DNA from 3 places in the Bacillus sp. GW823-FHT06A11 genome. Region 1 is predicted to be linked to each of the others. Evidence: riboswitches for the same ligand, from Rfam matches in the RefSeq annotation. Region 1 holds a riboswitch; each other region holds the start of a gene.
The links. Region 1 has a riboswitch for thiamine pyrophosphate ahead of thiM (hydroxyethylthiazole kinase). Riboswitches for the same ligand answer to the same signal wherever they lie in the genome.
Positions count from the first base shown of each region.

Region 2: another riboswitch for thiamine pyrophosphate. It lies ahead of tenA (thiaminase II); the one in region 1 lies ahead of thiM (hydroxyethylthiazole kinase).
Region 3: another riboswitch for thiamine pyrophosphate. It lies ahead of thiC (phosphomethylpyrimidine synthase ThiC); the one in region 1 lies ahead of thiM (hydroxyethylthiazole kinase).

Region 1 covers NZ_JBXAHS010000007.1:102,593-113,424, forward strand. The annotation lists gene AC1Q8L_RS25330 (PTS transporter subunit IIBC) at 1-1,266, shown strand, start outside; gene AC1Q8L_RS25335 (endonuclease/exonuclease/phosphatase family protein) at 1,271-2,062, shown strand; gene AC1Q8L_RS25340 (YhgE/Pip domain-containing protein) at 2,368-5,343, shown strand; gene topB (DNA topoisomerase III) at 5,384-7,573, opposite strand; TPP riboswitch at 7,783-7,895, shown strand; gene thiM (hydroxyethylthiazole kinase) at 7,968-8,777, shown strand; gene thiE (thiamine phosphate synthase) at 8,792-9,451, shown strand; gene AC1Q8L_RS25360 (anaerobic C4-dicarboxylate transporter family protein) at 9,568-10,832, opposite strand, start outside.
Region 2 covers NZ_JBXAHS010000003.1:77,857-88,688, reverse strand. The annotation lists gene AC1Q8L_RS14410 (heterocycloanthracin/sonorensin family bacteriocin) at 1-163, opposite strand, end outside; gene AC1Q8L_RS14405 (DUF3937 domain-containing protein) at 713-976, opposite strand; gene tenA (thiaminase II) at 1,374-2,063, opposite strand; TPP riboswitch at 2,191-2,296, opposite strand; gene AC1Q8L_RS14395 (D-alanine--D-alanine ligase) at 2,370-3,284, opposite strand; gene pdxR (MocR-like pyridoxine biosynthesis transcription factor PdxR) at 3,289-4,737, opposite strand; gene AC1Q8L_RS14385 (homoserine dehydrogenase) at 4,827-5,852, opposite strand; gene AC1Q8L_RS14380 (esterase/lipase family protein) at 5,939-7,180, opposite strand; gene AC1Q8L_RS14375 (DUF3914 domain-containing protein) at 7,460-7,801, shown strand; gene AC1Q8L_RS14370 (lipoprotein BA_5634 family protein) at 7,878-8,549, opposite strand; gene AC1Q8L_RS14365 (ABC transporter permease) at 8,618-10,549, opposite strand; gene AC1Q8L_RS14360 (ABC transporter ATP-binding protein) at 10,524-10,832, opposite strand, start outside.
Region 3 covers NZ_JBXAHS010000004.1:286,891-297,722, reverse strand. The annotation lists gene AC1Q8L_RS20705 (YhgE/Pip domain-containing protein) at 1-1,166, opposite strand, end outside; gene AC1Q8L_RS20700 (LysR family transcriptional regulator) at 1,301-2,185, shown strand; gene AC1Q8L_RS20695 (hypothetical protein) at 2,233-3,318, opposite strand; gene AC1Q8L_RS20690 (hypothetical protein) at 3,410-3,559, opposite strand; gene cydA (cytochrome ubiquinol oxidase subunit I) at 3,817-5,172, shown strand; gene AC1Q8L_RS20680 (cytochrome d ubiquinol oxidase subunit II) at 5,165-6,190, shown strand; gene AC1Q8L_RS20675 (arsenic transporter) at 6,522-7,880, shown strand; gene thiC (phosphomethylpyrimidine synthase ThiC) at 7,982-9,742, opposite strand; TPP riboswitch at 9,857-9,972, opposite strand; partial or broken gene AC1Q8L_RS20665 (L-lactate permease) at 10,044-10,115, opposite strand; gene AC1Q8L_RS20660 (transposase) at 10,119-10,430, shown strand.

The DNA.
Region 1 (10,832 bases):
CTTGTAAAAGATTACTTTACTTCTGTACTTGGTGCACCAGCATTAAACATGGGAGTTTTCGTTGGGATTATCACAGGTTTCTTAGGAGCTAATCTATATAACAAATATTATAACTATAATAAACTGCCACAGGCATTAGCATTCTTTAATGGAAAACGATTTGTACCATTCGTTGTAATTCTTTGGTCTACAGTTACTGCGATTGTATTATCACTTCTATGGCCATTCATCCAAAGTGGGTTAAATGAATTTGGTCGCTGGATTGCAGCTTCAAAAGATAGTGCACCAGTTGTTGCACCGTTTGTATATGGAACGTTAGAGCGTTTATTATTACCATTTGGTTTACACCATATGTTAACGATTCCGATGAACTATACAGAGCTAGGCGGAACATATACGATGCTAACTGGTTCAAAAGTTGGACAAGTTGTAGCAGGACAAGATCCATTATGGCTTGCATGGATTACAGATTTAAATAATTTATTGGCAAATGGAGATACGAAGGCATATAACGATTTATTAAATAACGTTGTACCAGCTCGTTTCAAAGCTGGACAAGTTATCGGCTCAACAGCAGCGTTAATGGGGATTGCATTTGCAATGTTCCGTAACGTTGATAAAGAAAAGCGTGCAAAATATAAACCAATGTTTTTATCAGCAGCATTAGCAGTATTCTTAACAGGTGTAACAGAACCAATTGAATTCATGTTCATGTTTATTGCTCCAGTATTATATGTTGTATATGCTATTACAACAGGACTTGCATTCGCGTTAGCTGATTTAATTAACTTACGTGTTCATGCATTTGGATTTATTGAGTTAATTACTCGTACACCAATGATGGTTAACGCGGGTTTAACAAGAGACTTAATCAACTTTGTTATTGTTTCATTAGTGTTCTTCGGTCTTAACTTTACACTATTTAATTTCTTAATTAAAAAATTCAACTTACCAACACCAGGGCGTGCAGGTAACTATATTGATAATGAAGATGAGGCATCAGAAGGAACAGAAAATGTACAAGATGGTTCATTAGCAACAAAAGTTATCGATTTATTAGGTGGAAAAGAAAATATTGCTGACGTAGATGCTTGTATGACACGCTTACGTGTAACAGTAAAAGACTTAGATGTTGTTGCACCAGAAGCACAGTGGAAACAAAATGGTGCTTTAGGGCTTATTGTAAAAGATAAAGGTGTACAAGCGGTATATGGTCCGAAAGCTGACGTATTAAAGTCAGACATTCAAGATATGTTAGGTGCGTAATAATATGAAATTGCTAACTTTAAACTGTCATTCTTGGCAAGAAGAGAATCAAATAGAAAAGATACAATACCTTGCTAAAGTAATTCAAGAAGAAGAGTACGATGTCATCGCATTGCAAGAAGTAAGTCAGTCCATACAAGCTGAAAATGTATGCGGTAACAAGAAAGAAGATAATTTTGGACTTTTACTATTAGAAGAGTTAAAAGCGCTACATGTAAAAGATTACAATATTACTTGGGATTTCTCTCATATTGGTTATGACGTGTATGAAGAAGGGTTAGCGATTATAACGAAGCATAATATTATAAAAGAAGATACGTTCTTTATTTCAGAAAACGAGGATACAACGTATTGGAAAACGCGTAAAATTGTAAGTACAACAATTGCTTATAATGGTAAAGATATAACGTTTTACTCTTGCCATCTCGGTTGGTGGAATGATGAAGAAGAGTCATTCAAAGGTCAAGTTGATCGTTTGATGGGGCGTGTAGATAGTAATAAGCTCGCCTTCTTAATGGGAGATTTTAATAACAATGCTCGCTTGGAAGGCGAAGGTTATGAGTATATGATGCAAAAAGGGTTGTATGACACATATGAATTAGCAATAGAGAAGGATGAAGGAACGACTGTCCAAGGCGAGATTGCTGGTTGGGATGAAAATAAACATAATTTGCGAATCGATCTAATATTGTGTAACCAAAGTAAAAAAGTTCATTCTTCAAAAGTTATTTTTAATGGTACAAACAGAAATGTAATTTCAGATCATTTCGGTGTAGAGGTTCAATTGGATATATAATAGAAGAAATCCTCACAGAGAATAAAAGCTGTGAGGATTTTTTTTAGGAATACAAGTATTTCCAAGAGAAAATACTTGTATTTTTTATGACATTTCATATATATTTGTTATTATTGAATGTAAAACCGATTTGGTCATTTTGTATTCATACTTTCACTCACTTCGTTATATAATGAAGTAAGTGAAAGTTAATGGGAAAAAATAGTACGTTTTTGGTTAATACACGATGTAGAAAGTGATATAATTGCAAAATGTATGTATCATTTTCTAAAGAAGGAAAAATATATAATTAGGTGATAACTTCTATGAAACAGATTTGGCGTATTTATAAGACAGATTTACGGAATGTAGCCAAACATTGGGCTGCAATTGTTATTGTTTTAGGATTAATGATTTTACCATCGTTATATGCATGGTTTAACATTAAAGCTTCTTGGGATCCGTATGGAAATACAAAAGAGGTTCCCATTGCAGTTTCTAACCAAGATGCAGGTTCTAATTTAAGAGGGAAAGATATTAATATCGGGAAAGAGATTGTAGACTCCCTTAAGAAAAACAAAAATCTTGGCTGGAAATTTGTAGATGAGAAACAAGCAATTTACGGAGTTGAGCGTGGGGATTATTATGCAAGTATTACGATTCCAAAAGACTTCTCTGAAAAAATTGCAACTGTTCTGGATGAAAATCCTAAAAAACCAGAACTGGATTACTATGTGAATGAAAAAGTAAACGCAATTGCACCGAAGATTACAGCAAAAGGTGCATCAGGTATTACAGAAGAAATTAGTAAAAACTTTGTTAAAACAGCAAACGGTGAGATTTTTAAAATTTTCAATGATCTTGGAATCGATTTAGAAACAAATTTACCAAGTATCGAAAAAGTAAAAGATCTTGTATTTAAGTTAGAAGCGCAGTTCCCAGAAATGAATACACTCATGGATAAGGCATTAGATGATGCAACTCGAGCAGAAGATGTTGTAAAAGTAGCGCAAAAAGAGTTGCCGGTTGTAGAGAGTGTTATGAATGATGGGCAAGAAGCGTTAGGGAATTTAGATAAATTCTTTGCGAGAAATGATGAAACATTGCAACGTGCTCCAGGAACTATTAAGAATAATTTAATGGTAATGCAAAAAGGTTTAGATGGTGCCGCGGCAATTACGGATTTCTTAAAGAATCCATCATTGGATTTCAATCTGGCACTTCCAGATCCGGCTAAATTCCCAGTGTTACCTAATATAACTCTTCCACAAATACCGCAAATACCAGAGATTCCAGCGTTACCGCAGGTGAATGGTGAGGGGTATAAAAATGTTGCTAAAAATATTGATCAAACTGTAAATAATGTTTTCAATTCTACTCGTGTTGGAACCGCATATGTAAAAAGTGTTATGGATGGTCTTCAAAATAAAGGTGTGGATCCAGCTGTAGCACAGAAAAATGTGCAAGATGCTTCGAAATTGCTCCAAGAGCGTATCGATAGCGTTTCATATTTGATTGATTTCTTTACAACGTTTAAGGAAGCAGCTTCAACGGACTTCGGTAAACAGTTCTTTGGAAACAGAGTGGAAAGTTTAACAGTGCTTAAAAATTCTATGGTGGATGCTAACAATAGAGTTAAGCATGTAGGAGATTTAATTAGTTCTGGCCAAGAAGTTAAACAAGATGTGCGAGATGCTGTAAATCAAAAGTTAGATGCAGTAAATAATTTAGTAAATCAAGCAGAAAAAGATTATAATACAAATTTTGTAGCAGATTTCGAAAAAGCAGTAAGCACAGCTGAACAATTGAAAAACAAAGCTGAGAATGTAAAAGAAGATGCTCAGCAACTAAGAGGTAATTTAAATCAAGATATAAAAAAAGCAAATGAGTTAGTAAATCAAACAAATGAAGCGTTAGACAATGGTAGAGAAAAATATGATAAGGCTGTAAATGATTACAGCAGATTAAAAACAGAGCTTGAAAAAGCCAGAGAAGACTTAAGTAACAAAGGTGTTAATGGATTAGATTCTACAAAAGTAGCCTTAAATGATTTGAATGGGCAGTTCAAAGCAAGTTGGAATTTAGTTAATGACATGATTCCAGTTCTGGAAAGTACAAATAAAGTGTTAGCTGATGTGAATAGTGATAAAAACCTTAATGGTACAATTTCTAAGTTAAATAAAGCAAAAGATGGTTTGCAAAAAGGAATGGATTTAACTGATAAAGGAATTGACGCTATTAATAAAGGTCAAAAACCAGCAGCAGATGTTATTGAAAGTATTAATCAAGTGTCTAAAAGTGTTTCGGGCCAAATTGGTGACATTTTAGCTAAATATGACTCAGAAATCACTCCAAATTTCAATGCAGCAATTGCTCGCACAAAAGAGATGTCTAAAAACACATCTCAAATTTTAAAAGAAGCAGACAAAAAGCTTCCAGATGTTAAAAAATTACTAGAAGATTCATCAAAAGGCTTAGTAGACGGGAAAAAGAAATTAGCAGATATTAAAGCTGAAATGCCAGCTACTGAGAAAAAGATTAAAGAATTAGCAGATAAAATTCGTGATTTTGAATCTGAAGAGGATTTAAAAGACATTATACGCTTATTGAAAAACGATGTTGAGAAGCAAAGTGATTACTTTGCGAATCCAGTAAATTTAAAAGAGAATAAATTATTTGCGATGCCGAACTACGGTTCAGCAATGTCACCATTCTATACAGTGCTTGCATTATGGGTAGGCGCATTATTAATGGTTTCATTATTAACAGTAGAAGTACACGAAGAGGGCGCGAATTATAAGAGCCATGAAATTTACTTCGGACGTTTATTAACGTTCTTAACGATAGGTCTTTCACAAGCGTTTATCGTATCGATGGGAGATATATTCTTACTCGGTACGTACGTAGTCGATAAGTTCTGGTTTGTGTTATTTAGTTTATTTATTGGTGGAGTCTTCGTTTGTATCGTATACTCACTCGTTTCTATTTTCGGAAACGTTGGGAAATCGATGGCGATCATTTTACTTGTACTACAAGTAGCAGGATCGGGCGGAACATTCCCAATCCAAATGACACCAGCGTTCTTCCAAGCAATTTATCCGTTCTTACCGTTCACATATGCAATTAGTGCAATTCGTGAAACAGTAGGCGGAATGCTATGGGATATCGTAACGCGAGATTTACTTGTGTTAAGTGCTTTCGTAGTAGTTATGATTGTTGCTGCGTTATTACTGAAAACACCAATTAACAAATCAAGTGAAAAATTTGTTGAGAATGCAAAAGGAAGTAAAATTATTCACTAAAATAAAAGGTTCCTACCGATAGAGGTAGGAACCTTTTTGTTTAATCAAATTTTAATTTTTTTAATGCGTCTGCGAACGGGTTATTTAATGGTTCTTCTTCTTTTTTCTGTTGTTTCATATATTTTTGAACGTCGCGTTTATCGGCTTTGTTTCCAGATTCTTTTTTACGTCGCTCTTGGAATGTTGATAATTTCTCACGATAGCCACATTTACATGCGAAAATTTGGCCTGCACCTTCACCACGTAATTCTAGTTTCTTCTTACATTGTGGACAGCGAGCGTTTGTTGTACGAGATACATTTTTACGATGACCACATTCACGATCTTGGCATACGAGCATTTTTCCCTTTTTGCCGTTTACTTCTAGCATTGGTTTACCGCAATCTGGACAAGACTTCGTTGAAATGTTGTCATGTTTATATTTTTTATCACTCGATTTAATTTCAGAAACAATTTCTTTCGTATAGTTCTTCATTTCAGAAATGAATACTTCTTTTTTCAGCTTACCTTTTGCGATAGCCTCAAGTTTTTGTTCCCATTCACCAGTTAGTGTAGGGGATTTTAACTCTTCTGGTACTAAATCAAGTAACTGACGGCCTTTTGAAGTAATATGAATATCTTTGCCACGTTTTTCAATTAAGAACGAATTGAATAGCTTGTCGATAATATCAGCACGTGTCGCTACAGTACCTAATCCACCAGTCGATTTTAACGTATCAGCAAGTTGTTTATTTTGCGTATCCATATATTTTGTAGGATTCTCCATTGCTGAAAGTAAAGTTGCTTCATTAAAGCGTGCAGGTGCTTTCGTTTGGCCTGATGTTTGCATAAGTAACTTTACAGTTAATGTATCGCCCTTTTCAATGTGAGGCAGAAGCTGCTCTTTTACGTCATCAGTTACATCATCGTCTTCAAATCGATTTTCGTATACTTCCTTCCAACCAGCATGTAAAATCGTTTTTCCACGTGCAATGAACGTTTCACTACCAACTTTGGTACGTAATGTTAGTTGCTCGTATTCGAATGCTGGGAATAAAACAGCTAAGAAACGCTTTACAACTAAATCATAAATTTTGCGTTCTTTATCTGTGAATGCTGAGAAGTTAACGTATCCTTCTGTTGGAATAATCGCATGATGATCGCTTACTTTACTATCATCAACAAATGATTTGTTAGGTTTGATAGGCTTTTGTAATACTTTATGTGCGAAGGGACGGTATTCTCCAACACCACATGCTTTTAGACGTTCTGGAAGTGTTCCAACGATATCAGATGAAATGTAGCGTGAATCTGTACGAGGGTACGTTAGTACTTTATGCTGTTCATACAATTTTTGCATAATATTTAATGTTTCTTTAGCAGAGTAACCGAACTTTTTATTTGCATCACGTTGCAATTCAGTTAAATCGTAAAGACCAGGAGAGAATGACTTCTTCTGTTTCTTATCAATTTCCACAACAGTAGCATTATGTTTATCTAAACTTTTTACAATACCATCGATTTTTTCTTTATTAAAACTACGGCTATTGCCATTTGCATCTTGCCAAGTAAGTTTGAGCTTCTCCATTGTTTGAGCTTCGATGCCGTAGTAAGTTTGAGCTTTGAAGTTCTTTATTTCATCCTCACGACTAGCAATCATAGCGACAGTAGGCGTTTGTACACGGCCACAATTTAACTGAGCATTAAAGCGAGTTGTTAAAGCACGAGTTGCATTAAGACCGATATACCAGTCAGCTTCTGAACGCGCAACTGCTGAAGCATATAAATTGTCATATGCCTTACCTGGTTTTAAATTTGCAAAACCATCTTTAATTGCTTTATCGGTTACAGAAGAAATCCATAAACGTTTGATTGGTTTATTTAGCTTAACTTTATCGATAATCCAGCGTGCGACTAATTCCCCTTCACGTCCAGCGTCTGTTGCTACAATAATTTCATTTACATCTTTTCTAAGTAGCTGACTTTTTACAGCATTAAATTGTTTACCAGTTTGTTTAATAACCGTTAATTTCAAACGCTCAGGTAGCATCGGTAAATCTTCTAAATTCCACTTTTTATATTTCACATCATAACTTTCTGGATCTGCTAATGTAACGAGATGACCTAAAGCCCAAGTTACAATATATTTATTACCCTCAAGATAGCCGTTTCCTTTTTTATCACACTTCAGTACACGAGCGATATCTCGTGCAACGGAAGGTTTTTCAGCGATTACAACGCTTTTTGACATATTAAAAACATCCTTTCAAATTTCCATAAGTTAAATATAGCATACATCTTCTTGAGATTCAGTTTCGCTCCATATTTGAGCTGTTTTTAATGGAGTGAACAAAATCCCAACTGATTAAAGTTTCACTTTATCAGTTGCTTCTATATTAAATAGAAAAGTAAAGAACTTGTTATTTTACTAGAATAAGAGTAGACTTTGAAGTAGATGAATAAGAAACACATGGGAGTTTGTGGATACAAACTGAGAGTATGGCTACTAGTCCGTCATTGACCATTTGAACCTGTTGGATAATGCCAGCGTAGGGAGAGTGTAAAAGCACATGTTCAGGCACTTTGCGTACGCGCAAAGTGTCTTTTTGTGTATCTCCCATCATTATAGTTAGGAGATGAAAAGGATGAATATGAAAGAAATTAGTAAAGTAGTGGATTTGGTGAGAGAATCTAATCCACTCGTTCATAATATTACAAATGTTGTTGTAACAAATTTTACTGCTAACGGTTTGTTGGCACTTGGGGCATCGCCTGTAATGGCGTATGCAAAAGAAGAAGTAGCAGAAATGGCGAGCATTGCTGGAGCGTTAGTATTAAATATGGGGACACTTCGTTCTGAAGAAGTAGAAGCGATGTTACTCGCGAGTAAATCAGCAAATGCGAACAATGTGCCAGTACTGTTTGATCCAGTTGGTGCAGGAGCAACTTCGTATCGAACAGAAGTTGCGAGACATATTCCGGCTGAAATCGATTTAGCGATTATCCGCGGAAATGCAGCTGAAATAGCAAATGTTATTAATGAAAAATGGGAAATTAAAGGGGTAGACGCTGGTACTGGAAAGGGCAATGTTGTAAGCATTGCAAGGCAGGCAGCAGACGAATTGAATACAGTTGCGGTCATTACTGGAAAAGAAGATGTTGTTACAGATGGAGAGCGAACTGTTCTTATTCGAAACGGTCACCCTATTTTAACGAAAGTTACGGGAACAGGGTGTTTACTAACTTCAGTAATAGGAGCATTTGTAGCAGTTGAAAAAGATTATGTAAAGGCAACTGTAGCAGCATTAACGTTTTATGGTGTAGCTTCGGAACTGGCAGCTGCTAAAACAGTAGAAAAAGGGCCAGGTAGTTTCCAAATTGAATTTTTAAATCAATTAGCGAATACAACTTCAGCTGATATAGAGAAATATGGGAAGATTGAGGAGTTAGAGTAAGGGGGATGAAACACATGATGCGCATTGAAACAAAGAAAATGTCTAACCTATTGCAAGTGTATTTTATTATGGGAAGTAATAACTGCACGAGGGATCCTTTAGCTGTATTGAAAGAAGCGTTAGATGGTGGAGTGACACTTTTTCAGTTTCGCGAGAAGGGGGAAGGTTCTTTAATCGGAGGAGATAGAGTGCGCTTTGCAAAAGAATTGCAGACGCTTTGTAAGGAATATAGTGTTCCTTTCATTGTAAATGATGATGTAGAATTAGCCATTGAATTAGATGCAGATGGTGTTCATGTAGGACAAGATGATGAAGGGATTACATCTGTTCGTGAAAAAATGGGAGATAAAATTATCGGCGTATCTGCTCATACAATTGAAGAAGCACGCTTTGCAATCGAAAATGGAGCAGATTATTTAGGCGTTGGACCTATTTTTCCAACGAGTACGAAAAAAGATACGAAAGCGGTTCAAGGAACGAAAGGATTAGCTTATTTTAGAGAACAAGGAATTACAGTGCCAATCGTTGGTATTGGTGGGATTACAATTGAAAATACAGCGGCAGTTATAGAAGCGGGTGCGGACGGTGTTTCAGTTATTTCAGCAATTAGTTTAGCTGAATCTGCGTATGAAAGTACGAGAAAATTAGCTGAAGAAGTAAAGAGAAGTTTGTAGAAAAGGACATGTAGTATTTTAAGTGCTACATCGAGAAGTAGACTGCCCAAAAAATTTAAACAAACATTTGATTAAAAAAGCACAAACCTTTTTAAATAAGGGTTTGTGCTTTTTCTTTAAAACATAATAGAAATTAAAAGCATTCCAATGCCGATAGAAGTAAATGTTGCAATTAAGCCTGGAATCATAAAGCTATGATTTAATACGTATTTACCGATACCTGTTGTACCAGTACGGTCAAAGTTAATGGCAGCAACGATTGTTCCATAGTTCGGAATGAAGAAATATCCATTTACTGCAGGGAACATCGCAATCAGTAGCGCTGGTGGAATACCAAGGGATAGTCCAAGTGGCATTAAGGCACGTACTGTTGCTGCTTGGCTGTACAGTAAAATAGATAGAATGAATAGTGCGATGGCAAATAGCCAAGGTGCACTTGTTACTAAATGCTGAATAGATCCTTGAATCATATTTAAGTTTCCATTAAAGAAAGTATCTCCCATCCAAGCGATACCGAAAATAGCAACAACTGCTGTTGCTCCTGCTTTAAAGACGTTACCAGACACAATGCTTTCTACATTTGGTTTACAGAAAATAATAATAAGAGCCGCGATAGTTAACATAACCATCTCAATTGTGTTCGGCATGGAAAGACGAGCTAACTTTCCATCAACTATCCATCCTGGGCGAAGTGTTTCAAATGAACCAAGAAGTACAACAAGGAAGGTTCCTACTAGGAAAAGGATAACTGATAATTTAGCGCCCTTTATACCTACAAATTCTTTTTTCTCTTCAAGCTTAGGAATCATTCCTTCTTTTAATCGTTTCAAGTATTCAGGGTCTTCATTTAATTCTTTTCCCATCTTACTAGCAACGAATGCTGCTAACATACAAGCAATGAAAGTAGAAGGAATACTCACTTTTAAAATATCTAATAAAGTGATTTTATAGTCAGCTAACATTGCTAAAAGAGCAACTGTGGCAGCTGAAATTGGACTAGCTGTAATTGCTTGCTGAGAAGCGATTACGGCAATCGACATTGGGCGTTCCGGTCTAATCCCTGATTCACGAGAGACTTCTGCAATAACAGGAAGTACAGAATAGGCAACGTGACCAGTACCTGCACATAGTGTGAATAAATAAGTAACAATTGGAGCAAAAAAAGTAATACGCTTTGGATTTTTTCGCAATGCTTTTTCAGCTAGATGAACAAGATAGTCCATTCCTCCAGCAGCTTGCAAAGCACCAGCGGCTGTAATTACTGCCAAAATCATAAGCATTACATCGATAGGAGGCGCGGTTGGTTGTAAGTGGAAGACAAAAACGAGTATTGCCATACCAACTCCACCCATTACTCCTAAACCAACTCCGCCTAGGCGTG
Region 2 (10,832 bases), on a different contig from region 1:
GACCTCCACCACAACCACCACAACGACCACAACCGCCACAGCGACGAGCTGCATCTTCAATATAGTAATATGGATATTGGTTTTGCTGGTCCCAATAGACAATATTTCCAGACCGGTAATCATTAAGACTTAACGCTTGTAGTTCTTGTTGAAACTGATTCATTTTCATAACCTCCGTTTATAAAATACAACCTCATTGATGCTTCCCTATATTTCTGTTCGTTACATCTAAGTAAAAATAGTGCTATAAACTAAGTTCAATACGTACACCAACAAAGTATGACTTATCACTAAATGATGCACCTTGTTCATATACCTATTTTTGCTATGGGCTCATTTTTATAAAGTGAAACTTTAATCAGTGGGGGGGAGTTCATCTCCCGCTGATTATTAGTCCTCACCAATCAGGCTTTTACGAACAGCCCGTTAATGCGGGATAAATAAAAATTAAAAAATATGAATTCTAGCGTCATATCTTCATACCTACTAAATTCAATTAATTTCTCAATAATTATGTTGTCATATCCTATATATTTCCGTCTGCCGCTTAGATTTTTCTGTACTGTAAATGCCTTTCACTATAACACCTCCAAGTAACCGGTTTCTATGACAGATAAGAAATTCCTACAAAGAAAAAAGCCCTTATTAGGGCTTTTCATTCTATTTCTCCAGCAAAACTCTCTATGAAATTCCTAATAGAAAAAAGACACACTTAGATTGATGCGTCTTTTTGTGATGCCTCTTTTGTGAAATCATATAAAGCAATTGCGCCTAAAAGAACAAGTATACCTTGAGGAACATCTAGTAAAATAGTTTTCCAAATTTCTGGAATTACCCATTTAATATCTGCTGCTGTTTCAAGATATGTTTGGAAATAGCTGATTGTGAAATTAATTATCCCTAAAAATACAAACAACGATAAACCAAATCGAATTAATTTCTTATTTGTAAACATATAACACCTCTCAAAATTCATTGGATATTCCTGCTTTTGCTTCTTTATATTTCCATATCTTTATATCTAATTTTAACACATAAAGAACTCAAAAAAATACGATATGCATATTTGCATATCGTATTAACCACACTCCATGATAATTTAGAAATTCCTGCAAAGAAAAAACAACTCCGTTACAGCTAACAGCTCAGGTTTCTTTTCTTATTTAACTTCATACCACCAACATTAACGTTCTTTGATTGTAAAATAAATGTGACAGAAGTTTATCCAGTTAATGCGTAGACAAGTAAATGAGCTAAATTATCGATATTCTATTTCGCCATATCCGTAGCACTAATGACTTTACGCAAATTTGACAAGAAAAAATATATAGATAGGTATGATCCGTACCTATCTATAACATTACTTCTATTCTTTATCCAATTACGTCTTTTACGTCTGTATCCACTGCCCACTTTTCTAATGTATAAGCCATTTCCCAAAATGAATATTCATATTGACTGCTAATAATAAAATGCTGTTTCATACGTTTGCGGTCTGCCTCTGTTACTTTTTCAGCGATAGTATCTAAACGTGTAATTTGTTCTTCAACTAGCGTACGGAACCAATCAGATCCATAAGCAGAAATCCATTCGTTATAAATTGGCTCTTCCGGCTGGCACTCTTTTAAGCGTTCGCCAATTTCATAATACAACCAATAGCAAGGTAAAATTACTGCAATGATATCTCCTAAATGCCCTTCATACGCAGCACGATACATATGTGAAGTATACGCATATGCAGTTGGCGCAGGAATAAAATTATCTTTTTCTTCTTTTGTTATCCCTAGCTTTTTAGCAAAATTCTCATGTAAAGATAACTCGGCCTCATATGTATTTTGAGCATGATGTGCCATACGAGCTGTCGTCTCTAATTCAAGAGCTTTTGCAGCTCCTAAAGTTTGTACTCTAGCAAAATGACTCAAATAATATGAATCTTGAAGCACATAATAGCGAAAACTAGCTAAATCTAATGTTCCTTCACCAAGTTTTTTTACAAAAGGATGGTTAAAACTCGCTTCCCAAATTGAATCTACTTCTTTACGTAATGATTGTGAAAAAGTCATTTAAATCCCTCCAATAATGTATAAAATATAAGTATTTATCCACAATTATTAAAGCTGTAAAATAAAAAAACTTTCTTTACAGGCGTAAAGAAAGTGAAATTGACAGTATTTATTTACTCATTAAATAGCAACGTCTTTCCCACTTCCCTACGCTGGCATTAACCAGATCAGGTACTAAGAGTCTCAAAATCACATTTGATCTCAGCCTATAAAAGGCTCCCCTAGTGGATAAATATTTTGTTTTTATAATGTATTCATCATAGCATACTTCGTGAAACTGTCAAAAGAATTAGTTATATAATCTCCTTAAAACCCTTCTTCATTTCTAACTTTTAATGATGTTTCAATAATTATATCTAATAGTTTGCTATAACTAATTCCCGCTGCTTCTGCACTTTTGGGCAATAGGCTTGATTGTGTCATCCCTGGTAATGTATTAATTTCCATTACATATGGAATTCCGTCCTTCACCATCATATCAACTCTTGCATAAACACTACATTTTAATGCTTTATAACAAGTCAGTGAAGCTTTATTTACACGTTCATTAATTTCTGCTGGAAGTTCGATAACTTCCTCAACTGTACTAGTATCATCATATTTTGCATTGTAATCAAAGAACTCGGCTGCATGTCGAATTGAAACTATAGGTAACTGTTTTCCATCCAGAATAGAACATGTAATTTCATCACCTTTTATATACTTCTCAATTACTACTTCAGAATCCCATTCGAATACAGTTTCTAGCATTGAGATCAATTCATTTTTATTGTAAACGATTTTCACCCCGACACTCGATCCGCCAGAGTTTGGTTTTACCACTAATGGAAATCCTAACTTATCTAACTCATCAAGATTTAGATCCTCCATTTTTGTAAGTTCAATCCAATCTGGTGTTTCTACACCTTCATAACGTAAAATCTTTTTCGAAATATTTTTATCCATACATATACTGCTAGATAACATATTACTTCCGCTATAAGGAATCCCTAAACTCTCCAGTGTTCCTTGAACTGTCCCATCTTCTCCGTATTTTCCGTGTAATGCGAGCAATGCAAAGTCAATGTCTTTCGCTTTTTCAATTAAATCCATTTTTTCGTTTAATGTAATTGGAACTATTTCATACTTATTTTTATCTAAATGAGCAATCATTTCATTCCCCGTCATAATTGAAACTTGTTTTTCAGACGATACCCCGCCCATAATAACACCGATTTTCATTTTCTCAACTCCAAATTTCATTTTTTAATGTATCACCAATTATTTTAATTCCCCGAACTATTTCTTCTTCTTTCAAGCGCGAAAACCCTAATCGGAAAGTGTTTGCTCCTTCTCCATCAGAGTAAAAAACATCTCCAGGTGAAAACGTAACGCCTTTCTCATAACACTTTTGTAAAAGTGTGCGGGCATTCATATGCTCTTCTAGCTCTATAAATAAATGAAGTCCACCATCTCCAGTCATTCTTTTAAAAGGAATGTACTGGTTACATGCCCCGACAGCTAACTCATATTTTTTCTTATAAACAGATCTTGCCTTTTTTAAATATTTTTCAAAATATCCCTCATGTAAATATTGAAACAGAACAGCTTGATCTAGCGTAGATGTGTGAATCGTTCTTGCTCTTTTTACGCTTTCTAAATAATGAATCAGCTCTTTATCTGCAATAATCCAGCCTACACGTAAACCAGGGAAAAGCACCTTTGAAAAGCTACTAATATAAATCACATTATTGCCAGCTCCCGCAAAAGTTAATAATGGAGCTAAATGTGAACCTGAATAACGTAATTCTTCATTAAATCCGTCCTCTATAATAGGAACCTTGTATTTTGAGAATAACCACATCAATTCCGTTCTTTTCTCTGAACTCGTAACAATACCGGTTGGATTATGATAAGAAGGAATTAAATAAGCAAAATCAAAATCTTTTTCACGCAAACTTTTTTCAACTTCATTCGTATCAATACCATCCTCATGCATATCAATCCCATGAACTTCAAGTCCATGTAAACGGAAAAGCTTAAGTGCAGCATGGTGAGTTGGATTCTCACAAATGACACGACCGGATTTTTTTGATAAAGAAGAGAGTACAATATCCAATCCTTCTGTAAATCCATTTGTAATTAGAATATCTTTATTCGAAATGTCTACACCTTTCATTTCCATGTAATGAAGTAAATAATTCATTAACGGTTTATATCCCTTTGCATATCCGTAGTTCAATACGATGTCCCCTTCAATGGACATACGAGTAAGAAAAGCTCTTTTGAAATTTTCAACATCAAATAGCTTCTCATCCGGGGCTATACTATTAAAAACAATCATTCCCTTTTCCCAACGAACACCATGTTTCATTAAATCTAATTCGTCCGCTAATGCGGTCACTGTATTAAGTTTATTTTTCCAATCTATTTCAACAGACGAAGTGTTAGATATATCCACCTTCGCAACAAAGTTCCCTTTTCCTTTAACTGCATAAATGAGTCCTTCTTGCTCTAAATCTGCATAAGCAGCGAGTACAGTGTTTCTACTCACACTTAGTAATTCACTTAGTTCCCTTGTTGATGGGATTTTTTGATCCCCGAGCAAATGCCCTTTCATAATCATCTTTTTCAAATAGTCTTTTAATTGAATATAAACGGGACGATCTTTAACAACTTTAAAATCCTTAAACAATTCCTTACCCCCTGCAATCATTTTTGCATATTTATTTCATTCTCAAAAGGTCCACGACATATGTATTTTTTATAAAGGGCGGTACGGTCTTACAAATCTTTTCGATATAAGTTAATTACATCTTTTAAAGCTGCAGCTGCTGCGCCTCGTGGATTAGAAGCCCCGCCAATTGTAGTAACTTGCCCCATCGTATCTGTAAAGAACGTAATTCCTTTTTCGGTCCCATTTACTTTTGCTAACGGATGATCTTTTTCTATTTCGCACGGTTCAACATTTAAATTCACATTGCCACCCTCATCCTTATATATTGATGCTATTAATTTAATAATTTTATGTTGTTTCTTAGCATTTTGTATTTGCTGTTTTGTAACGTGCTCGATTCCTTTTATATGTATATCAGTAAGTGTTTTCTCTGTTTCCATTAAGCTGTTAGTCAAAAGTAACAATTTACACGCACTATCTGAACCACTTATATCTAATATAGGGTTTGTCTCAGCAATCCCTTTATTTTGTGCTTCTTTCAGCGCTTCTTCAAATGTCATATCTTCCTCATACATTTTCGTAAGAATATAATTAGTTGTTCCATTTAATATTCCTTCTATTTTATCAATACTGCAACCGGCTAAACTAAATTGTCCAATATCTAGTGTCGGTAGTGCAGCGGCTGTTGCACCGCTATATCGAATTCGTACATTTGCGCCTCTTGCTGCTTCATTTATTTCTCTCCAGTTTGTAACGAGCGCACCTTTAGAAATTGCTACTATATCCATCTGTTTCTCAATCGCTTGTTTCATATATTGTTTCCCTGGATTTCCATCTTTAAGATTTGTAACCGTTGATTCTACCAATACAGTACCACTTATGCTAGTTATTGCACGTTCCTTCGGATGATACTCTAAATATTTTTCAATTGCAGCGGTACCGCCACCATACATCAATAAATGATGAAGAGATAAGCCTTCTTCATTATGTATTGCAATATTTCTCCCTAATACGCCACTTACAACTAATTGAATCCCATATGTTTCATATATATATGAATATTTTTCATTTAATAATTTTATAAACTCTCTGCCTACTGTTCCGTATCCTGATAATACAACTTGAATTTTCATAATATCCCCCATATTTTTCTACCAAATCCCTCTTTCAATATAATATAAAGCGCTCTCGAATTCCATCGAGAGCGCTTTATTATTACCTATTTCGGTAAACGTGATAGCTTTTCAGCAATTGTTCTATAAAACTCTTGAATGCTAGAAAAACCTAACGAGTCTGAAACACTTAACCCTACCATGTCGAGATGGTCCCAATTCGCTTTCGTTTCGATATGATTCCATTTTCCAACCTGTAATGACTCATTATTATTTACAGCAACATTAGAAGATGGTGCAATCATGGAATTTGTATTTACTACACCATCATTTTGCCACCAAGAAGTATCAACTAACGGACGGTTTTCTTCATATCTCGCATAAGAACCTAAGAAAAACGCATTCCCCATCAACACTTTATTCATCGTTATATGAGGTAAATGTAAACCTGTTATAGGTGCTGCTTGTGATGCATGTCCACTATAGGATAAGTAATACACATCCGGTTGTGTCTTTACCCAATTATTTAACTCCTTTGCACCATCTGTACTTAAATCCCATTGACTTATATCTTTTGTATTTTTCCAAAGTGAACTATTTAGAATACGATTACTATATTGGAAAAAGGACTCTCCAGCATTCTTCTTTATACCCCATTGATCCAATTTGAAATCATATAACGATAAATTATTGTTTCCTCCGAAGCTTGCAGTTGTAATGAGTAAATCTTTAACGAACGGTAGCAGAAGACTCCCATCCGCAAGTGTTGTACCGTTGTGAGGGGTTGCTAATGTTGTAACACTATGAACATATGATTTTCCGCCTTCAAATAGTGGTGATATTTTGGTGTTTGGGTGATTTTTCACATAATTCTTTTCTTCAAAACTGCCTTCTTTTAATAGCTGTACTAATGTTCTAATCGTTTGTCCACCCATGCTATGTCCAACTAAATGAACTTTATTTGTTTCAGTCCAATTCGGTGCAAAACCACTATAAGTTCTGCCAAAACGATTATGTCCATGTTTCTCAGCATGTACGGCACCATAGTCTACTGTCCCACCGTTAATTTGTGCATACAATTCACATGCACGATCCCAGTTACTAGAAACAGGTCCAACAGCAGCGGTATGTACCGTATAACCATTTCGTTTCAAATCTTCCTGTATATCATGAACACCACCCCAATATTTTACGCCCAGCATTTCTTCCCTACCCCATCCAGCAAATCCATTCACCAATATGATAGGATAATTATTTTGTTGCCTTTCTTCAGCGTATGATATTTTCGCTGCGAATGAACATACGGTCACTAATGCGAAAAAACATATTTTTAAAAATAACTTCCCCATACTTTCTCCCCCTAATAAAACGTTTACATTTTTCTTTTCGAAAAATTAACAGAATAATTTAACAACTTAAACATAATGTAAAGTATTTTATATACGTTGTATATATAGAAAACATATACAAATGTTGATAAATATTAATTCAAGTGAACATTTACTTTTTACAATATAACTTGTAAATCTGTTTATTTAGATTTATAATTAGATATAGTTTCCTCATGTTAAAAAGATTTAAAAACCATAAGAAAACTAATCTCATTGCTTCAAAAAGGAGGAAAAAACATGCAAATCGGATCAAATATTCATACATTATCTCAACCTACTAAAATAACTCCATCTACTCTTGAGCATAATACTATCTCTTCTACTAAACTTGAAAGTAAGAAAGTAAATGATCCTATCAAGTTTGATATTCGTTCATCTGAAAAAGAAATGAAACAGCCTGAGCATAAATTTAATGAATTAGATTTATGGAAGATGTTAAAGGATAAAGGTGTTCCTTTATGGATCATCCTTGAAATGCTACAAAAGGCTCGTAAAGAAAAAGAAGCCCAAAATAATTCAGTTCAAAATTCAAATGCGATTGAGGAAACAAACGAGACTCGATTAAATGAAGTAATGTAAAGCATAATAATTGATTTGTCTATAAACTAAAAAGAGTTCGAAGCTGATAAACTTTCTATCAACCTCGAACTCTTTTTTAAGACTTTTCTCCGATCGTTACAAACTGAACTGATACTTTCTCTTTAAAACCTTCAATTAGCTTTCTTACTTTTACTTTTTCATTAATTAATGTATTATCTGTCGACATTTTAGGTTTTTCATCACCTAACGACTTTTTTAAATGTAGAAGTTGCATATTCGTTTCATTCGCTTTTATTTCTTTATACACACTATTTTTCGCCACAATGATATACCATAGTGCTCCATAGTCACGTTTATTGCCAAGCCAAGCATCACTATCATATGCAACTGGTATCTCTTTTCCTTCTATTTTAATACTTTTAATATTCTTTTCTTCTTCATTTATATATAGTAGTGAGCTTTCTTTTGGAAAATTAGGTAACGTATCTACCAGTTTGGAAAGGGCTCCTTGGTCACGTTTACGAAAAATCTTTGCTTTAATCATCGCTTGTGCAGTAGATTCATTTAATATTAATACCTTTCCTTTTTCAAATTCCCCTGTTTTCACTGGGAAAATTTCATGTTCTTTCGTATTTTCCTTATAACGATTCATAATTGCTCCAGTATGATTCTCATCTCCAATGATTAATACACCGTTAGCTGGAAATAATTCTTCACTTTTAGCACATGCACTTAAACTAATTAAAATTAATATACATAATATGAAAATTGATAATGTTTTTTTCATTACAATTCCTTTCATAACTCATATTGTTTTTTTACATGCTTTTCTGCAATGTTACTTGCTGATGTTCTCTACTGTTCCATAGTTTTATAAAGCTTTTGTAGGTAACGCCAACGAGTGATAAAGAAGTATAAAACTTGTATACATATAAATGAAATTAAAATGGCGATAGAGCTATTTATGATAGAAAAGTCGACTAATTGTTGTAATGCCATATAAGCGACTACAGTATGAATCACTGCAACGACAATTGGTAAAAAGAACATTAATAATAACTGCCTCGTTACAACCTTTTTCAACTCACCTTTACTTAATCCCATTTTCGAAATCATTTTATATTGCTGTTGATCGCGATCTAAATCTGTATATAATCGGAAATAAATAAAACTAGCGGCGAATGTAAAGAAGACGATTCCGACTAAAATACTTACCATAAGTAATAAACCATTCTTTTGCTTTGCTTCCAACAAGTTTAATGTTAAAGCTTCAAAGTAGAAATCTCTGTCCCTAAGATCTTTATCAAATATACTCTTTAATTGATTGGAAATCTCTTTCGTTTTTATCCAATCATCTACAACAAATCCGTAAGTACGATATGAAATTTCTTCATTAACTGGGTCACTAGTAAGAGGCATTCCATCATATACTTGATCTTGAACAGCGATATAAATAGTTCTAGAATCATGTGGTAAAACTAAATTTTCTACAGCTTTTTTCACATGAAATGTCTTTGTCCAATCACCTTGAATGACTTCTATATCCTTTTTATACTCGCCATTTTTAAATTCTTGTTTTTGTGATACAACTCCAGGGATTAATAAAATTTCATCTTCTTTTTCAATGGTTTCTTGTTGATAGCCTAGTGCTTTAGCAAGATCGTTGTATTCACTTAACTTCATTACATTTACGCTATTTTCTGTGTATATATATGAAGATGAAGCCATTCGATACGGAATATTAGCATCAGAAAGGTGTTTTTTTATAATAGAAAGATTTTTATTCAATACTTTGTCATTTTCCAAACTTCCATACAAAAATGTATACGGATTTGTCATCCTTACCAAATCCCTATTTCCAATTGCGGCTGTTGTACCAATTGCTGTAAATGCAACTGCTGAAACAATAGATACTATAAAAAACATCGTTGCATTATCTTTCATACGGTAAATTAATTCTGAAAATGTTAATATATTTGTTCTCTTTAAAAAGAAAGATTCTCTCCTTTTAGCAAGGTGCAATATATAAACGCTACACTGAGTATATAAAAAGTACGTTCCTATAATTACTAGAAGCACACCTATTCCAAGCGTAATAAAATTGGTACTTGGTATAAAGCGAAATACTGAAAAATATCCATACCCTATACTAATTAAAGAAAGTATCGATAATAAAACTGAAGATTTCGGTTCAGGTTTTGGCTTTTCCTCTGCTCGAATAAGTTCCACAAGTTCCGTTACTTTTATCATTTTAAATGTAAATAATGAAACAATTAAAAACAAGAAAAGAAATGTAATAACTGTTAATAATACAGCTCGGACTGGTATATAAAAAGGTAAACCATTATTAATCATTAATACACTTGCACTTATCAATAAGACTAGTTTAGAAAATATGAGTCCAATGAAAATCCCTATACAAATTGAACCCAGTCCAATCAACATATTTTCAATTAATAATAATTTCTTAAGCTGTCTCATTGACATACCTTGCATCATTAAAATGCCAAATTCTTTCTTACGCGTCTTTAAAAACGAACTAACTGAATATAAAATAAAGAAAAATGAAAATACAAAAATCAATCCTTGCGAAACTGAAAATCCCAATGTACCAAATGCACTTATTGTTGCACTTGTCGATTTCAACTCACCTTGTAAATCAGGATGAAATAATAAAAGAGCATACGTAAAGAAAATCATAATAGAAAATGCACTACTTAAAAAATGGGCAGCATATGTACGCTTATTGCGAAAAATATTATTAAATGCGAACTGACGAAAAGTCATGCCTTTTTCCTCCTAACAAAGAAAGGACATCCATAATCTTTTGATAAAAAGTTTGCCTACTTTCACCACAATAAATTTCGTTATATAGTTGACCATCTTTAATAAAGATTACTCGGCTGCAAAAGCTCGCTGCATACGGATCATGTGTAACTAACATCATCGTTGCTTTTTCTTCTTTATTTAGAGTATCAAGCATCTCCATTACATCATTTGAAGATTTAGAGTCCAAGTTCCCTGTTGGTTCATCTGCAAGTAATAATTGCGGCTTATGAACGATCGCACG
Region 3 (10,832 bases), on a different contig from region 1:
TTCGTAAATCCATCAGCCAAATTCGATGCACCATCTGCTATCTTTTGCGTTCCAGCAGTAGCTTCATTTAACTTAACTCCGAATGTATTTATGCCTTCTTCAATCTTATGTTGACCGTCAGTAAGCTTCTTCGCACCTTGTGTCAATTGTTGTTGGCTATTATTTAAAGTACTTGTTGCTTTAGCTAGTCCATTAGACGTAGCAACAATTTTTTGAAAAGCGGGATCTTGCTGCACTTCTGGATGATTTTTCACGTACTCTTCTAATTGTTGTTTTACACTATTTGCCGCTTTGTCCGCTTTCGCTTGCCCTTCAGCAAGTTTTTCATTTCCATTCACCCATTCATTTGTACCAGCACTTAATTCACTAATTCCTGATTGTAACGTTTTTTCACCTTGTGCTAGTAATTCCATACCACTATGAAGTGATGTCGCTCCTTGACTCAGCTCATTTGCTCCCCCGGTTAAAGCAGATTGACTGGATGCAAGCTTTTCACTTCCTTCTTTCAATTTCGATGTCCCATCACTTAAACGATCAATACCATCCGCAAGCTGATTCGCTCCATTTTTTGCATCGGTCGTTCCTTCATGTAACTTCTCAGCACCATTACTTGCATCACTCAATCCTTGTGCCAAATCTTGAAACTTTGAAAAGACACCTTCTGTATAAGATTTCGTAATACTATTTGAGATTTTTGTTTTCATATTTTCAACAGCTGTCGTTCCAATTTGAGCTGCTACAAAGTTTTTACCTGGATTTACTTTGTACTGCAACTTTGCCGGCTCTGGTTTCTCATCCATAAGTGTACTTACCTTTTTAGAGAAATTCTCTGGAATCGTAACAACCATATAATATTTATCTTCTTTTAACCCTTCATCAGCATTTTTTTCTGATACGAAATGAAAAGCCAGTTCTTTATTCTCCTTTAAATTTTTTACAAAGTCGTCTCCTGCATGAATTGTTTTCTCATCCATCGCAGCCCCCTTATCTAAGTTCACAACTGCAACAGGTAATTTATCTAATTTTCCGTACGGATCCCAATACCCAGCTAAAAAGAATCCTGAATAAATTAATGGAACGATTAATAAAAAAATTAAAGCGATACGTCCATGTTTATGGTGCCACATCGCTTTCCAATCTTTAAATATAAGTTTAATTCCCTTCATGAAACATACTCCTCTTCTAATTTAACACCCTTCGAATGGTTTAACAGATTTACTATACACGTCACTTTCCATACTGTATAATACATCTTTAATTATCAATTCATTCCTTTTAGTCTATAGAAAGGAGATTCGAAATGGAACTGCTCCAGTTAAAATACTTTCAGACAGTCGCACGACTAGAACATATGACAAAGGCAGCTGAAGAATTGCATATCGCGCAACCTTCACTCAGCAAAACAATAGCGAGACTCGAAAAGGATTTAGGCGTCCCTTTATTTGATCGCCAAGGCCGACAGATTACTTTAAATTCTTTCGGAAAAGTATTTTTAAAACGAGTAGAACGTATTTTTCATGAATTAAGTGAAGGGGAACGAGAAATTAAAGATTTAGCCGAATTACAACAAAGCTCTATTACACTGGCCGTTTCTATTCCAAGAATATTACCAGAACTACTTGGCTCTTTTTTACTAGAACATCCTAACGTTCGGTTCCAACAATTTCTTGCATCCACTCCTTCTATGAAACGACAACTAGATAATATAGAAATTGACTTTTGTATCTCCTCTGTGCCAATTGAAGGTGAGGAGGTTGTTTGGGAACCACTTATTACAGAAGAAATTTTCTTAGTTGTCCCTTCAGGCCATCGCTTATCAGGCCGAGAAAATATCCACCTGCATGAAGTAAAAGACGAACCGTTTATTAGTATGAACACTGGCTATGGATTTCGGCACTTAACGGATGAATTTTGTAAAGAAGCTGGTTTCACTCCGCATATTGCTTTTGAAGTAGATGAACCGACCGTGATTAGCGACCTCATTAAGCAAGGTCTTGGCATCGCTTTTGTTCCAAGTTTAACTTTATTAAAAAACTCTACTTTAGCATCAAGCAAGTTGCGTATTATTGAACCCACTTGTCAGCGAACCATCGGATTAAGTTGGTCCAAAAAACGCTACTTATCAAAAACAGCTCAGCAATTCCGTGAATTTGTGATTGACTACTTCTCTAATATTAGAACGTAAAATTATATGAACAAATAAAAGGTGCCACCCTCATATGGTGGCACCTTTTATTGTTCACTCTTTTTTAATTCCATTTCAGCTAAAAGTGGTAGCACGTTATCAAAAATATGCGTATTATTATTTTCACCTGTTACATATCCACCGTAATATCTACTAAATACGTTGTCATTTCGGAATGTGGACATATGATCATACAATTCCTTCGCAAACTTTGTATCACCTGTTTGTAGTACGTACAAAATCGTTAGTCCGTAAGCGGCTGGCGATTCATAATTCACAGTTTGTTTTCCCGTTTCTAAATTGTAACGACCGTATAGCTTTCCATTCTCCTGGAATTTCTTCTTTATAAATTCCAAATAAGCAGTTGATGAAAGACCACCTAAACTTCGATGATATGCAACGTATGATTGGTCAATAAGATTCACTTCTTTATCGTACGTAAATGTACCATCTTCTTTATACTCTTTCGGGAATGCCCAGCCATGCCTTGGATAATCCGCTAAAAATTGAACAACTTCCTGATATTGCTGAGCAGAAACTTTTCCGTACTTCTTCATATAGGAGAATGCACGCGGATTTATGTATGATGTTGTTACAAAATTATTTTGTTTCCCTGCATCTGCATCATAATAATCAACATAATAATTATCTTTTTTATTATAACGAAGTACAGCATCACTTAATTGATCGGCAAGGTTTTTATAACGCTCTTCCTTATACATTTCATAAGCACGATATAATTGTTCTATAATACGAAGATCATCTATAAGTGCATTTGTGGCTGACTGCCTCTCTCCCTTTTCAGAGAGTTTCCATAAAACGATATGATTCTTATATACGAAATTATCTTGAATAACCTTTACTTGCTCATCAAATAACGCCTGATCATCTTTATCAAGTGTATATTGTAACCATAATCCCGCTGATTCTGATAAAGCTTCACGTCCCTTTGCTTCACCCGTACCTGCCTTAGTATCTACTAAACGGTACGTGGCAAGCGTTCCATTGTCATTCACCATATGTCTTAAAATAAAATTTTCTGTACGGTTTCCTTGTAAAGCTGACCAAAATACAATTCCACCTAAAGCGATTAAGAAGATAACTCCAATCCCTATATATAAACGTTTCCGCAATCTTTTCACCTCCCTAGTAAGGCTAACCTTAATTTTATCAGAACATACATAAATTTAAAAAAGACAATCCACTAGATTGTCTCCCCCATTTCTATCCCTCACAAACCTCTTTAGAAGGTTTATATAGCGATTGTACAAGTCGATCATATTCACGACGCGTAATTTCTTTATTATATAGCTTCAATAATAAATCTCTATGCTCTTTTGAAAATGCCATCTTTTTAATGACTTCAGGATACATAAAACACCCTCTCCATTTCACATAAACTTCTTGATTCCGAAAAAAACAGAACTTATGTTCGCATAAAAGATTATAAAAGATTCCTGAGCAAAAAACAAACAAAACATGACCAACTATTTATTTCTTTCTATTCAAAATATTACAACATCATATTATCATATTCACTTTTTAAATACATATATATTTTTGGTAGTTTTTTTGAATAAATCTTCCAATTCAATCAGAAAATAATGGCAAAAAAGAAGAGGAGTTTACATATGGATACGGTAACATTAGCAAGAGCATTTTTTGGTTCTTCATTAGCATTCCACATTATCTTTGCAACACTTGGCGTCGGACTTTCATTGATGATTTTTATAAGCGAAATACTCTATCACTGGAAGAAAGACTCCGACTATGCCATTATGGCGAAAAGATGGACAAAGGCTTTTGCTATTCTTCTCGGTGTAGCAATTCCAACTGGAACAATTGTTGGTGTGCAAATCTCACTTCTTTGGCCTGGTTTCGCCAAAATTGTTGGGCAAGTTATCTCTGTTCCCTTCCAAATTGAGATTTTCGCCTTCTTTTTGGAAGCTTTATTCATGTCGATTTACGTATATGCAGCCGATAAACTTCCTCCATTTATGAGATTAATCTCGCTATTTTTCGTCATGCTTGGTGCCACAGCATCCGCCGTGCTTATTACATCAGCAAATACATGGATGAATACACCAGCAGGATTTTCAATGAATCCAGATGGATCTGTTTTTAACGTTGATCCGTGGAAAGCTTTCTTTAATCCGAGTTTTGGCACAAGTGCATTCCATGTTGTTATTACGGCTTATGCAACTGGTGCGGCTGTCATTGCTTCTATCGCTGGATTTAAATTATTGAAGAAAAATTTAAGTACACGTGAAATTGCTTATCATAAAAAAGGGCTACTATTAGGGCTTGTCGTTACATTTATTACAGGCGCTACGATGTGGCTTTCAGGACATGAATCAGCGATTGCCTTACATAAACACTCACCTGAAAAACTTGCATCTGCTGAAGCTTTATTTGAAACGACATCACACGCACCGCTATCCATTGGCGGAGTTGTGGATCCTAATACACTTGAACTAAACTACGCACTTGAAATTCCAAACATGCTTAGCTTATTAGTGGGACTAGACCCTAGCACTGTCGTAAAAGGTTTAAAGGAATTCCCACAAGAAACATGGCCACCATTTTATACACATACACTATTCAACTTAATGGTCGGCACTGCTGCGTTCACCTTTGCAGTTGCAGCAATTGCACTCTTATATTGGTATTTCGTGTACCGAAAAAAGGGAACAGAACTACCGAAGTGGCTACTTTGGGGGGCTGCCGCATGCGGACCAATTATGATGCTCGGTATTGAATTCGGATGGATTTTCAGTTGTAGCGGTCGTCAACCATGGACAATTTATGGTATGCAACGTACCGTCGATGCAGCTACACGCGCTGATTTCGTCGGTCCTTTATTTATTTTGTTCATCATTTTATATATTGGACTCGCTATTTTAACAGTCTTTGTTCTACGGACATTCTTTAGAAGACATCCATTAAAGAATGATTTACAACACCAAGGAGGCGATTCTCATGCATGAGGAAAGTATTGCAATCATCATCTTATGGGCCCTTATTTTCGTATACAGTATACTAGGGTCCATCGATTTTGGAGCTGGTTTTTGGGGCATGGTATACGCAAAACATCCAACGCTCGCTGCTAAACTTGCGAATCGGTACTTATCACCCACTTGGGAAGTAACAAATACGTTCCTCGTCTTCGTCGTTGTCGCATTTCTCGGCTTCTTTCCGAAAGCAGCCTTTACTCTTGCGACAGTAATGTTCGTACCAGTTATGTTAATTTTAGTGCTCGTTGCAGTACGTAGTACATTTATGGTATTTGCTTACTCCTTGCCGAAATATCAGTACCTTCTTCGGGTTATTTCAGGTATTACTGGTCTCTTAATTCCAGCACTATTAATTACCGTTTTACCCGTTACAGAGGGAGCCTATATTACAATGTCTGAAGGGAAAGAAGTACTCCTGTATGGAAAACTTCTTTCTAGCCCGGTTATCTATTGCTATATGCTCTTCGGAATAACGTCTGAACTATTTCTCTCCTCTCTCTTTCTTGCTGATTTTGCGAGAGAACAAAGTTCAGAAGATACGTATAGAATTTATAGAAGAAATGCCATCATCCTTGGTCCTGCAACGCTCGTTACAGCGATCATCGCCCTCGTTGTAATGGATCCTGAAACACATTGGCTTATGCAAGGATTAATAAAGCAATTCCCGTGGTTTACAGTTTCTATTGTTTTATTCGTTATCGGATACTCGTCCCTTTGGTGGACAAACAAAAAGTACAATACACTAGGATATCCTCGTATTGCCGTTTTAGCTGTCGTCGCTCAATATGCATTTGCAAGCTACGCTTACGGCGTCGCGCATTTACCTTATATTATTTATCCTGACGTAACTGTATTTACAAGCTTTACAACGACAGAAACGTTCTATGCACTGCTCATTCTATACGCAATTGGGATTGCAATTTTATTACCAGGATTTATTTTCTTCTGGAATTTATTCTTGAAGGATCGTACTTTTTTGAAGGAAAAATAATATAGTCTTGGGGTCTGTTCCAAAAGGCATTTTGGGATGGGCTCCTTTTGTCATGTTTTGTCGATAAGTCGATATATTTTAAAAATCGCTGATATATTTTGAGTTGCGCCGATATAAATCTCATTTACTACCTTACTACCCAATCAATTTATAGACTCCTATCACAATAGTTATTTCACTACTAATGACACTTGTCCTTTAGCATGAAAAACACATATTCGCTTCATCTCGTTATACGTCTAGTTCTTCTTATTTTTTGCTGAATATACTAAAAATATAACCTTGAGACAAGCTACATCTATTCAAGGGAAAATAGAAAGGTAGGCAAAATATGAGCATTGAAATATGGATTACTATTATTGTATTCTTCTTAACGATGATTGTTATCTTTTGGCGGCCTCGAGGTTTAAATGAGGCGTGGCCAGCAGCAATCGGAGCTGGTATCATCATAATTACTGGACTTGTATCAAAACCAGACGTCATGGATATTATAAGTAAAATTGGCGGTGCTTCCATAACAATATTAGCGACCATCGTCATGGCAGTTATATTAGAAAGCTTCGGCTTTTTCCATTGGTCCGCAGCGAAACTAGCAAATCTAGCAAAGGGTTCTGGACGCCGCTTATACTGGTATATTCAATTATTATGTTTTCTCATGACTCTCTTATTCAATAACGACGGTAGTATTTTAATTACAACTCCAATTTTAATTCTTCTTCTAAAAAATCTTCAATTAAAACCTCATCAGCAAATTCCTTATTTATTAAGTGGTGCTTTAATCGCTACGGCATCTAGTGCACCAATTGGTGTAAGTAATATCGTAAATTTAATCGCATTAAATATCGTTAATATGACTCTTTATATGCATACTGCTATGATGTTTGTACCTGCAACATTAGGCTTATTATTTATGTCATGGCTCATGTATACAGTTTTGAAGAAAAAACTTCCGAAAAAATTGCCTGTTTCTTCATATGATATTGAAGAAATTTTCTTCACGAAAAACTTCCATCCACTAAAAGGAAATAATTCTGTTGATACGAAACAAAAACGGACAAGATTCATGTTAAAAGTATTAGGTTTCGTCTTCCTTATGCGCTGTCTTCTATTCGTTGCATCCTTCTTATCCATCCCAATTGAAATCGTTGCAGTACTTGGTTCACTCGTTCTTCTCATTTGGAGATGGTACTACTTACGAACAAATCCTGTCGACATTTTGAAAAAGACACCATGGCACATTTTAATTTTCGCCTTCTCTATGTACGTCATTATTTACGGACTCCACAACGCAGGATTAACAGCTGCACTTGTACAATGGCTCGAGCCAATTGTGAATCAGCATCTACTCTATGCTAGCTTTGCAATGGGTGGACTTGTATCCATCCTCTCTAACGTCTTCAATAACCATCCTGCCCTTATGATTGGTACAATTACATTAACAGAAATGGGACTAGATCCAGTCACATTAAAAACAATCTATCTTGCAAACATCATTGGTAGTGACATCGGCTCACTATTACTACCAATTGGTACACTAGCTTCACTCATTTGGATGTATATTCTGAAACAAAACAAAATTAAAGTAAAATGGAAAGACTATTTAAGTGTATCCCTTATCGTTATCCCGCTCACAACAGTCGTCACACTATTCCTCTTATTCTACTGGGTACATCTCTTCTTCGCCTTATAAACAACAGAAGCCCCATTTGCTACCGTCTTAGCAAATGGGGCTTCTTCTATAATAAAGTTAGGTACTACAGTGTGATCAATCAAGTAAAGAGGTGTAACATGTTATTGATATAAATGACTACCAGCTTCTTTAAATTCTTCTGCTTTCTCTTTCATTCCTTTTTCAATTGCTTCTGTCGTTTCTAAATCATTTTCTTTTGCATACTCACGAATATCATGTGAAATTCTCATACTACAAAACTTCGGTCCACACATTGAACAGAAGTGAGCTGTCTTTGCCCCTTCTGCAGGCAACGTTTCATCGTGATATTCCATCGCACGTTCAGGATCTAAAGATAAATTAAATTGATCGCGCCAACGGAATTCGAAGCGTGCTTTTGAAAGTGCATCATCACGCTGATGAGCCGTTTTATGTCCTTTCGCAAGATCAGCCGCATGCGCTGCAATTTTGTACGTAATAACACCCGTGCGTACATCATCTTTATTCGGTAAACCTAAATGTTCTTTCGGCGTTACATAACAAAGCATCGCCGTTCCAAACCAACCGATCATCGCAGCTCCAATTGCCGATGTAATATGGTCATAACCTGGTGCAATATCTGTCGTTAGTGGCCCAAGTGTATAAAACGGCGCGCCCTGACAAATATCAAGCTCTTTCTCCATATTCTCTTTAATTAAGTGCATCGGTACGTGTCCAGGTCCTTCGATCATAACTTGCACATCATGTTTCCAAGCAATTTTCGTTAATTCACCAAGTGTTTCAAGCTCAGAGAATTGTGCTTCGTCATTTGCATCTGAAATCGATCCTGGACGTAATCCATCTCCAAGAGAGAACGAAACATCGTACTGCTTCATAATTTCACAAATCTCTTCAAAATGAGTATATAGGAAGTTTTCTTTATGATGGAATAAACACCACTGCGCCATAATCGAACCACCACGCGAAACGATACCTGTCGTACGCTTTGCAGTAATTGGAATGTAACGAAGTAATACACCAGCATGAATCGTAAAGTAATCCACGCCTTGCTCCGCTTGCTCAATTAACGTATCACGGTACACTTCCCACGTTAAATCTTCTGCAATTCCATTTACCTTTTCAAGCGCTTGATAAATCGGCACAGTTCCAACTGGTACAGGCGCATTACGAATAATCCACTCACGCGTCGTATGAATGTTTTTACCTGTAGATAAATCCATAATCGTATCTGCACCCCAGCGAGTAGCCCACGTCATCTTTTCTACTTCTTCTGCAATAGAAGAAGATACAGCAGAGTTTCCGATATTCGCGTTTACCTTCACATGGAAGTTACGCCCGATAATCATCGGTTCAGCTTCTGGATGATTAATATTCGCTGGTAAAATAGCGCGGCCTTCTGCGATTTCCTTACGAACAAACTCCGGCTCTACTCCTTCACGAATTGCAACGTATTCCATCTCAGACGTAATAATGCCATTACGCGCATAATGCATTTGCGTAACATTTGCACCTTGCTTCGCTCTAAGCGGCTGGCGATCCATTTGCGGGAAAACAGGTGTATGTTTCGAAGCCACTTTCACACCGTCATCCTCTGGTTTCACCTCGCGCCCTTCATATGCCTCTACATCCCTGCGCTCCATGATCCAAGAATGACGCGGCGTTGGAATTCCCTTTTCCAGCTCCACTTTATACGCCGGATCCGTATAAGGACCGCTCGTATCATACACACGGACTGGAGGATTTGGGATGCCGTTCGTTTCGCTTTGTTCAATCTCACGCATCGGCACTTTCATGCCTGCGCGTGGTCCATCCACATATACTTTCTTACTCCCTGGTAAACTCGATTTCAATTCAATTTGCTCAGCTGAAACAGACTGTTTCATAACCTTTGTTGCCTCCCCTGTTCGTGACAAGGACGAGATATGGCCAGCGCATGCCAAAATAAAAAGAGCCAGGTCCATAAAAAAATAAGGACCTGGCTCATAAAAGACATCATTATGTAAAGCCGTTAACTTCCCTACGCTGGTACGAGCCAGATCAGGTCCAAAGGGTTAAGAAGATCACGCGCTTCTCTCTCAGCCTACGCATACGTTAGGCACCCCTAGTTTATCACTGATTTAATTTTCAATACTTTCCCATCATACACGATAATCTGAAAAATGCAAAGGTTATTTCTTTTTCTCTTTATGGAATCATCCACGTTAAATAATATACTTGAACATACGTCATAATACCAACAATAATTACGAAGAACACCCTATTGTAAAAATAGTTTATGACTTAACATGGGAGTTTAAAAACATCTTCACCACAAAGAGTGTTGAGAATCTCGACCATTGTATTGAGAAAATTAAAAATACTAATATACAAGAGTTTAAGAGCTTTACGAATGGATTAGCCCGGGATATTGAAGCTGTCAGAAATGCGGTAACTTATGAGAATAATAATGGTCTTGCCGAAGGGAGCATAAACAAGTTAAAGCTTATTAAAAGAATCATGTATGGTCGATGCAAATTCTCCACATTGCGGACAAAGATTCTACTTTTGGAAAGAATGAGACTTTTCAACTAACTCCGGGAAGAACCATTTTTTACTTGCCAAATACATTCATCAGTCCCGTTTGAAAAAGAGCCTTTGTCTCTGCTGCATTTCGCTACAACTGCTACTGTTACCTGCCATACAACCTGCAATAGAGATAGGTAACAATTTACTATACAAGGAACAAAATTGACCTGCTCCTCCATTTAGTGATTTAACTATCTTTATTATTCAGAGCTAAAATTCAAAGAAAAAGCCCTTACATTAATTGTAACGTTATTTCCTTTATATGTTAATTTTTTTGTTGTCTTGTTAGTTAAAGGGGGACTTAGTACAAAAAATAAACGTAGATAGTAGCACGAACACTGTTCTTGTTATAATTAATTTTTTTCAGAACGTCTATAATCCTCTTTTAAAAAATATATGTAAATATAA